Regions from separate parts of the Paenibacillus hubeiensis genome, predicted to be linked through region 2. Evidence: riboswitches for the same ligand, from Rfam matches in the RefSeq annotation. Region 2 holds a riboswitch; each other region holds the start of a gene.

Region 1 (3,250 bases), on a different contig from region 2:
AATCACGCCAACCCGTTTGAAAAATTTATGAAAACGCTCATTCGGATGTCCTTTTTCTTTGTACTCCGCAACGATCCGTTCCACGATGCCGCCAATTTCGTCGCCCGGAATGCCTTCCGCGACCGGTTGCGCGGGATGGGCGTTGCGCCCGAACTTTTTGCCGCCGAGGAACAGGTCGTAACCGCCTTTGCGGTACACGATGCCGATATCCTCCAACACCGCGCCGTAACATGCCATGCCGCAGCCGTTCAGGGCCACGCTCGTTTCCTTCGGCGCACTCACGCCGCCGATGACGGCCTGCAGGTGTTCTGCCATCGGTACGGCATCATCCTTCTCCATGTTGCAGAAGTCGCAGGCTTTCACCTTGATGACGTCCCCGATCGGCACCACGATGAACTTCGCGGCGCGCAGCTCGGCAACGAGCCGGTCCGGCTCGAAGGTTGGCACGCGCAATATGATCTGGTGCTCCGGCGTATACTCCAGCTCGCCGTCGTCACCCGCGCATTGCGCAAGCAGCGCCATCTGTGCGGCGCTGAACTTTTTGTTGCCGACGCCGGGCGATACGCCCACCTCGAAGAGCGGCGGCTTGCTGCCTGGCGCGGGCGCCGTGCGCTCCAGGGCCTGCGGCGCAGCGGCTCCAGGCCCGGCGTCCAGCCAGCGGCTGGCTGCTTCGCCCGCGAGGGCCCCGCCTGCCGCGAGCCGACCGAGCGCCTCCGCGGCCAGCTCGGCTGCGCCGATGGGCGCGGCTGCGGCGGCTGCGTGCGGCGCGGCAACCGCCGGCGCAGGCCGCTCGGCGACGAGCACGGCAGTGGCGCCGCCGGCATCGCTGCCCTCCGGACTCGTCGCCGTTCCCGAAGGCGCAGCGCCGGCCGCGCTTTGGCCCGCTGCCGTACCGCTTGCGGCTGCACGGGCCTCCATCGCGCCGAGCGACCATGGCTCGGCTTCCGTGCGCAGCCGCTCATGCGGCCGGAGCGGCTGTTCCGTCGCGTTCAGCGTGTATTTCCGCTGATAGCCGCGTGGGGTCACCATGAGGCCTTCGTACATCATGGTGGACGAATTGCCGATGATCACGGTCGTCAGCATGCCGATGTCATGGTTCAGCATGTCCTCCAGCGTGGTGATGACCACATGCTGGCGGTCGCGGTACGCGCTTTTGACCAGCCCGACAGGGGTCTTGGGATCACGGTAACGCAGCAGAATCTCCTGCGTTTCTACGATCTGGCGGGTCCGCCTGCCGCTCCGCGGATTGTACAATGCAATGACGAAATCAGCGGAAGCCGCGGCCTCAACCCGGCGCTTAATGGTGTCCCACGGGGTCAGATGGTCGCTCAAACTGATCGTGCAAGCATCGTGCATGACAGGCGCTCCCAGCAAGGAAGCGCAGGACTGGATCGCCGAAACGCCCGGAACCACCTCCACTTCCACGCCGCTGTCCGGCTTCCATCCGCGCTCCATCAACACTTCGTATACGAGGCCGGCCATACCGTATACGCCCGCGTCGCCGCTGGAAATCACGGCCACGATTTTTCCCGCTTCCGCCTGTCTTACCGCTTCCTGCGCACGGCTGACTTCCTCGGTCATGCCCGTACGTACGATTTCCTGTCCGGTCAGCAGCGGCCGAATCAGGTCGACGTACGTGTTGTAGCCGATAATGACCTCGCTCTCTCTCAGTGCCTCAAGCGCCCGGTGGGTAATATGCTCCATGGCCCCTGGACCGAATCCGATAACAAGCAGCTTGCCTAGTCCTTGCATCTGTTTCTCCTCCTCCGATAACCTGTCCGACTTAAACAGTGAAGAAGGACGGCTAAGCCGGCCTTCTTCGCGCCTTATCGCATATTCAAAACTCTGAGAACGCCAATAAATCCCGTCCGCAATGCGGACGGGATACGAATGTACGTATGCTCAAGAACACAGCATCATTCCGTGGAAGAATGATCCTGCTGATGCATGGCCCGGAAGGGTCTGCCGGACGGACCTATGGTCCGCCCTTTTCCTGATCGTTCGTACACCGCTCCTTTCCGCGAAGGGTCCGGTGACACATTCAAGGTAGGTCTCCTGGCTCTGGTTCATCAGCTTCCTTTTCCGTCTTCCCCGGTGATCCGAGTGACTTATCAGCAGCAGCTCCAACGTCTGCGCAACCGATACTATTGAAAGGAGCCTCCCCATTACAGTGGCGGGACCGCTCGGGATTTGCACCCGATTCCCTGTTACCTCTTGCCTGAAAGCAAGAGCACCTTGTCTGTTTTCATGTGATGATATTGTCTTCATCATACCATCCGTCAGGAAATGATGTCCATGCCCATGAAGGCCTGCATTCATTTAATTTTCCCGCCCGGACGCAATCCTTTGCCTGCGAAACTAAAAAGGCCCTGATCCATGTATGGATCAAGGCCTCTTCTTATTAGCTTTTCCGTTCCTCTTCGGTTGACCAAAACCCGCACATCAGCATAGCGAAGGACTGCTCTCAGCCTTTTCGCCTTTTTATACCGTGCATCCTTTAAGCCTGATCTACCTTCAAAGCGGCGTAATAACGGCCCAGCTCCACGATGAGCGCCCCCATCTTTTCTTCCTCGGGGACAACGCGAACCTCGATGCCTTCCTCGCGCATGGCATTTGCCGTTACTTTGCCCACCGAAGCGGCCACCACGCCCTGCCTGAACGCCTCCTGCATCTGTTCCAGCTTGCCTTGCGAAGCTGCGTATTCCGTCAAAAAACGCACCTGCGGGCCGCTTGTAAAAGCAACGGCGTCAACCTCGTTCGCGATGATTTCGTTCAACAGCTGCGCCAGCTCCGCTTCTTCCGGCGGCACATGCCGATAAGGCAGCACCTGCCGCACCTGGGCTCCTTGCTGCTCCAGCCAACTCACCAGTTTCGGTGCCGTTTCGCCATGGAGCTGCAGCATCACTTTTTTCCCGGCAAGATCATGTGCAGCAAACTCGCGGATCAAGCCCTCCGTGCTGCCGTCATCGTCCCGAACGATGGGTGAAAGCCTGCGCTTGCGCAGTGCATTCACCGTTTTGTATCCTCTCGCCGCAATCGACGAAGCCGCAAGTACATCAAGCAGCGCTCCGGCAAGTTCCATATCCTCTGCCATATCAAAAATGGCATCGAGCCCCATGCCCGTCGTCAGCACCGCCCAGTCCGGCGGATTGGAAATCCAGGAGACCAGTCCGTCCCGAATGCTCCGGTCATCCAGAAACACCGTTCCCTGTGCAGGCCGTACCAGCGGAATTCCGCCCATTTTTTCAAC
Region 2 (3,250 bases):
ATGTGGGCAGCCTGTCTTTCGCCCAGCGCCAAAATGTTCAATGAACGCGCTTGGCTCCACAGCACGAGCAAACCAAGCAGGAAATATGGGAAAAGGATGGCCGTATACGACCATCCACGCAGTGCCAGACTTCCCATCGTCCAATATATAATTTCGTTAATCGTTTGTTTGGACATGGTGGACAGGAAGGATACGACCGCTCCCAGGAAACTTTGCATCACCACGCCGGCAAGAATGAGGCTGTGCGTCGGGATTTTGCGGCCTTCGCGCGCCAAAGCCAGCACAAACCACAAGGTCAGCACTCCGGTCACGAAAGCAACCAACGGCAGCGTCCAGACGCCGATCAGCGCATATTGCAGGCCGAAAAAGATCAACACGGCTGCCCCCACCGACGCTCCGGACGATACGCCAAGGGTGAACGGGTCGGCCAGCGGGTTGCGCAGTACGCCCTGAAATCCAGCGCCGGCCACGGCCAATGCTGCGCCGACGAGAACAGCGAGCAGTACCCTCGGAAGGCGTACCTTCCATATGATCTGTTCCGCTGCAGTCGTCCAATCCGGAACGATCCGGTCACCCAACCATGGAACGTGATGCAGAATAATACCTGCAATATGCCGGATCGGCAGCGAGACCGAGCCGATGCCGGTGCAGATCAGCACGGTCAGGACAAGCAGCACCATGCCTGCTGTGCCGTACACTGCAAGTTTGCGGCTCATTGGAACAAGTCAGGATAGACCGCCTTGGCCACTTCCTTCAAGCCTTGGGTCACGCGAGGACCTGGACGAGTCAGCAGATTGGCATCCAAACCGATGACCTGATCGTTTTTGACGGCTGTAATTTGATCCCAACCGCTGCGGGCCTTGATGATTTGATCCAGTGTTTTGGAGTCTTCCACCACGTCGTCCGCGTACAAAATCACATCCGGATTGGCGGCGATGATGTTTTCTTCGTTGATTTCATTCCAGCCTGTCATGTCGGAAGCGACGTTCGTAGCACCGGAAAGCGTGATGATTTCATCCATGAACTCGCCCTTGCCCACAGTCCAGCCTGGGGAGAACTCCACATAAACTTTTTTCTTGTCTTCCGGTTTCACCGATTTGACCGCTTCCGTCACGTCAGCCACATCTTGTTTCATCTGTGCGGCCAATTTCTGGGCTTCTGCCTGACGGTCCGTAATTTTGCCGAACGTTTCGATGTTTTTGATTACGTCATCGACCGATTTCGGGTCTGTTTTGAAAATGGTGATACCCAAGTCGCGCAGCTTTTTCACGGCTTCCTCGCTCATCGAAATCCCCGTTACCACGAGATCGGCATCCGCTGCAATGATCGACTCTTCGTTCGGCTTGGACACGCCGCCCATCTTCGGTTTTGTCGTCGCTGCTTCCGGATAATCGTCGAAATCGGATACGCCCACGATCTGCTCGTCCAATCCGAGCGCGAACAGCGATTCCGTTTCGGCTGGCGATACGGAGACGATCTTTGTCGGCGCCTTTTCAAACGTAAACGACTCGCCCGTTGCATCGGTCACCGTGAGCGGATACTGCGTTTTAAGGTCCGTCTGCTCCTGTTCCTGGGATTGCCCCTGTGCCGGCTGCTGCGTGCCTGCGCCTCCTTCGTTGTTCGTTGTTGCCGCTCCGCATCCTGCGAGAGCGAATGTCAGCATCGCTGCGCTCAGCAGGGACGCCATGCCTTTCCATGTCGTGAATCTCATGATTGGATTCTCCCCTTTTTCTGTGTTTGGTAGATCGAAGACTGTGCTTCCGCCCGTGTCTGTCCCTTGAATGGCCGTTTCTTGAAAAAAAATCCCCGATCCTTGCGATCAGGATCAGGGATAACGTCTCGCATATGGCGATCCGCGCACGACAGCACAAGGCCGCATGCATGGAGCATTGCCCGAAACGCTGTCCTTTCCTCGAAGGAACACCGATGGTTAAACGCCCTGGGCAGGCAACCTGACTTTCCACGCCGAATCGGCTGGATTACAGTGGCGGGACCGTGCCGGATTTGCACCGGCTTCCCCTGTTTTACCCGTTTGCCCTCTCCGGATCGTCCGCACGGACGCCGTGATTTTCGGGACTAACGGGTCCCATGGTCGTTAATATTGCATCCCCATTCAAGTGGGTGTGCATCTGCTGCCGAACGCCTTCGCCAGCTCTTGAAACGATGCTTGTACCGAAGCCACACTTCTGTTGTGATTATAGGTGATATCGACCGTGCTTACAACCCGATTTCGGGAAAAGGAAGGCGGATTGCCTTCCGTCCGTTCCGCGAACATTCCAATTGAAGCCGGATCGCTTGCCCCGGAATGACCGAAACGTCCCAGAACGCCTGACCTGGCAGCAGGCGAGTCAGCATGTATCGAATGACCCCGCCATGCGCAATGACCAGATCTTTCGTCTGCGCTGTTGTCGAATCACCAGTTCTCTCATGCCGGGGTTCCGCCCATATTACTTCATTCAAAAAATCATCGATCCGGGCCGCAAACGATGACCACGGTTCCCCGCCGGGCGGAGTTACCGTTTGCGGTGAATCGATCCATTCCCGGTAACGGGCCAAATGCTTCAGTTCCTCATAGGTCCGCCCTTCCCATTCGCCAAAATGGATTTCTCTCAGCCGGGAGTCCATGTGGGCTTGCCCTGCGTGCAAGGGGGCGACCCATTCCAGCGTCTGGCGGCAGCGAAGCAGATCGCTGCTATGGACCGATCTCCACTCGATGCCGACCAAATGCTCGCGCAGTGAGGCCAGTTCCTGCTCCGCTTCAGGCAGCAAACCGATATCGGTATGGCCGAGGTACCTCTTTTCCGTGTTCCACGCCGTCGTGCCGTGACGAACCAACCATAATTCTTTTTCCCATCCATCGTATGTCCCTTGCTGATCTTGTTGTTCTCCCCGTCTTGTCATCATGTCCATAACAACGAGCCTCCGTAGAACCAGATCAGCAGGTTGACCAAAATGCAGAGCAGTACGAACGATCCGGCCGACCAGAACATCAGGCGCGACGTGCGCACGATGTCTTCGGCCTCCATTGGACGAGTGGGCTCACCCATATATGCACGAAACGAAGCTACGCCATGGTAAACATTGTGCCCGCCAAGCCGAATGCCCAGCGCTCCGGCAACAGCCGACTCAGGAAACCCGCTGTTCGGACTTGGATGCAATCGTGCATCCCTGGAGACCATGCGTGCCGACTGCCTTGCGTCCAGCTTCATGACCCAGGCGCCCGCGATGAGCAATAAGGCCGTGATCCGCG
Region 3 (3,250 bases), on a different contig from region 2:
CAAGCTGCATGTTCTCGTCAAACTGGACCAACGTCTCGCCGATTGCCGCGCGTGTCAGCGTCCAGCCGTTCCATTCCACCGCCGGGTCCAGATTGGTGCCGAGCCAGAACAGAGCCACGTTCAAATGCGTCGGCGCAGCGGATGCACTCGTTGCCGGGCTTGTTTCTTTCCCACCGGTACCAGTCCTGCTGGATGAATTGGTACTTCCGCATGCCGTTAGGGCAAATACAATAAAAAATGACGCGAACGTAAGCAGTACTGCTTTTAAACGGGTTGTTTTCACTTCTATATCCTCCAGTCAAGCTGCGTTTTTTCGAGGGTCCAGCACATCCCTGAGGCTGTCGCCCAACAAATTAAAAATCATGACCGTACAAAATATCGCCAGGCCCGGATACAGCAATAGCCATGGGGCCGTCTGCAGGTATCTCCGGCCTTCGTTCAGCATGGCTCCCCACTCCGGTTCCGGCGGCTGCGCTCCAAGCCCCAGAAAGGACAAGCCGGATATGGAGAGCATCATGCCGCCCACATCCATCATGGCCATCACGATTAACGGTGACAGCATGTTCGGCAGAACGGTGCCCCAAACGATTCGGGTACGACGCGCCCCGCTGAAAGCGGCGGCGGCGACATATTCCTTTTGTCGCAGCGATATGACCAAACTTCTCGCCATGCGCGCATATTTGGCCCACCAGACCACCGACAGCGCGATGACCGTATGAAGCAGACCCGGACCCAACATGCCGACGACGGCGATGGCGAAAATGATTCCGGGAAAAGCCATCATCGTATCGGCCAGCCGCATCAACAGCGAATCCACGATGCCGCGCGCATAACCGGCAATGATGCCGATGCCTACGCCGATCCCGAACACGATGCCGATCATCATGAAGGTCAGCAGCAGCGACGTGCGTGCCCCATACAGGATACGGGACAGGATGCATCGTCCCAATTGGTCGGTCCCGAGCGGATACTCGGGGCTGGCGGGTTGCAGCACCATGCCAAAGTTGGTGGCCAGCGGATCATGCGGCGCAAACAGGGGGGCGATCATGGCGAGCACGATCCAACACGCCGTCAACGCGAGCACCACGGCGAACCAACGATGCTGCGACAACGTAAGCCGGAATGTCCTCATCATACATCCACATCCAATCGGATCCGCGGGTCTCGCAGATGGGTCCATACATCGACCAACAGATTCAACACGACATACATCGTAGCCATCCAGATCACATAACCCTGAATGAGCGGATAATCCCGTGAAAAGATCGCTTCCACCGCCATCTGGCCCACGCCCGGCCACACGAACAAGCTCTCTATGATTGCGGCCCCGCCGAGCAGCGCCCCGGTAGACATGCCCATTAGCGTGATGACTGGAAGCATCGCGTTCGGAAGAATATGCCGGATCATGATTGTTCCTTCCTTCATGCCTCTGGCTCTGGCTCCGTCTACGTAGTTCTGGGAATGTTCCTCCAGAATGACGGCGCGGATTTGCCTGCTGTACTGAGCGATCAAAGGCAGTGCCAGCGTTAATGCAGGCAATACGAGACTATGCAGACCCGAGCTGCCCGTGACGGGAAACAGCCTCAGATGCACGCCGAACCAGAGCATAAGCAGCATGCCCAGCCAGAAGCTTGGCATGGACAACCCTGCGAAGGAGAACAGGCGAATGATGAGATCCAGCACTTTATTTCTATGGATGGCCGACAGGATGCCGAGCGGAAACGAAACAACGACCACAAGAAGCATGGCACCGCCTGTCAAACGCAGCGTGGCCGGCAAACGTGACATCAGCACGTCGAACACGGGCCGTCCGTATTTGTACGACGTACCGAAATCTCCTGTCCCGACTTGTCCAAGCCATAGGCCGTACCTCACCCAAAAGGGCTTGTCCAGTCCCAATTCTGCCCGCACCTGCTCAACCAGCTCCTCGGATGGCGTCACGCCCGTAGCCATGAGCATCAGCCTGGCCGGGTCTCCCGGCGACAGGTAGGTCAGGAGAAAGGTCAGGAAGGTGATGCCGAACAGAACGGCTGCCAGCTGAAGTATTCTTTTACCGATGTATTTGCCCAAAAGCCAGCCGTCCTCTCTGCTTCGATTCACAGCAAACCCGATCTCTGCCATGCAAAAAAGGCATCCCTCTCCCGTATATTCCCGGATAAGGACGCCTCAAATAAACCGATTCCCATACAAAAATCGCGCTAATTCAAAACACCTTCCTATCTCCCGTAGGCTGTTGCTGTGTTGTCAAACCGGGCAGGTCTCCTGGCTTCAGGATCAACATCGTTGCAGCGCCTTCCCGGCTATGGCCAGTGGCTTATCGCTGCCTGATTCCCCTGTTACAGTGGCGGGACCGCGCCGGCATTTCACCGGCTTCCCTATTAAGCTTGTACCCGATCGGGTACAGCACCCAGTTCCGTCTATTCGATTGGTATGTGTTCCAGTATAACTGGCAGATAGGCAAGATCATAGCTTTTTCTTCAAATTTAAGGGACTTATTCTATCGTGCATCACTCGTTTCAGTGGACTTGGTTCTGGCTCCCTTCGGAGACATGCCGGTGACCTTTTTGAACATTTTGGAGAACAATAGCGGGTCCGTATATCCCACCGAATGTGCCACCTCGCTAATGGACAGCATCGGACTCTGCAGCAGCTCGGCGGCGCGATTCATCCGGTATTCCAGAAAAAAAGATTGCAGCGGCTTGCCGTACTTTTCCTTAAACAGCCCCGACAGGTACGTGCGATCCAGTCCTACGGCTTGCGCGATGTCGAGAACGCTCGTTTTTTGGCTGTATCGGTTCTCCATGTATCTCACCGCCTGCCGTATGTACTCTTCTTTGGTAGAAGAAGGCTGCCGCTTGCCCTCCTCTTCCGGTGAAGAAGCAATCAGCTCGGCTATGAGGCGATACAACAAGCTTTGAGTAAACACGTCCGCGCCCGAGCGGCCGGACACCTGAACCATTTCCTGATACAATCCGTCCAGCGCCGCCTCGTTCCTTGCCCGAAACACCGGATGATCGGAATTCAACTGCGCGCGCTGCATGAACGCTTTGGCCTGCACGCCTTTGAAGCCAAACCACGAATACGTCCATGGGTCCGCCTCGTCGGCTTCATAATGCACGATCGTGTCGGGGAGAATGAGAAAACCTTGTCCCTTGGTTAACATATGCTGCCGATCGTTCATCAGCACCTTGCCGCGTCCCTTGTGAACGTAATGGATAATGTAGCTGTCACGGACGCCCGGCCCCCAGTA

What was found. A riboswitch is a leader RNA that binds a small molecule or an ion and turns the genes downstream of it on or off. The one in region 2 is predicted to bind cobalamin.
Region 1: it holds a riboswitch for cobalamin, as region 2 does, so the genes downstream of both, cobJ (precorrin-3B C(17)-methyltransferase) here and RSX24_RS06065 (ABC transporter substrate-binding protein) in region 2, are expected to answer to the same signal.
Region 3: it holds a riboswitch for cobalamin, as region 2 does, so the genes downstream of both, nikB (nickel ABC transporter permease) here and RSX24_RS06065 (ABC transporter substrate-binding protein) in region 2, are expected to answer to the same signal.

The regions. Positions count from the first base shown of each region.
Region 1 is NZ_JAVYAE020000010.1:152,675-155,924, reverse strand. Features, by position in the region: gene cobJ (precorrin-3B C(17)-methyltransferase) at 1-1,752, opposite strand, end outside; cobalamin riboswitch at 2,029-2,253, opposite strand; gene RSX24_RS22730 (uroporphyrinogen-III synthase) at 2,498-3,250, opposite strand, start outside.
Region 2 is NZ_JAVYAE020000001.1:1,259,576-1,262,825, forward strand. Features, by position in the region: gene RSX24_RS06060 (FecCD family ABC transporter permease) at 1-716, opposite strand, end outside; gene RSX24_RS06065 (ABC transporter substrate-binding protein) at 713-1,711, opposite strand; cobalamin riboswitch at 1,926-2,079, opposite strand; gene RSX24_RS06070 (histidine phosphatase family protein) at 2,218-2,910, opposite strand; gene cbiB (adenosylcobinamide-phosphate synthase CbiB) at 2,901-3,250, opposite strand, start outside.
Region 3 is NZ_JAVYAE020000013.1:33,740-36,989, forward strand. Features, by position in the region: gene RSX24_RS24935 (ABC transporter substrate-binding protein) at 1-283, opposite strand, end outside; gene nikC (nickel transporter permease) at 299-1,135, opposite strand; gene nikB (nickel ABC transporter permease) at 1,132-2,121, opposite strand; cobalamin riboswitch at 2,236-2,426, opposite strand; gene RSX24_RS24950 (AraC family ligand binding domain-containing protein) at 2,498-3,250, opposite strand, start outside.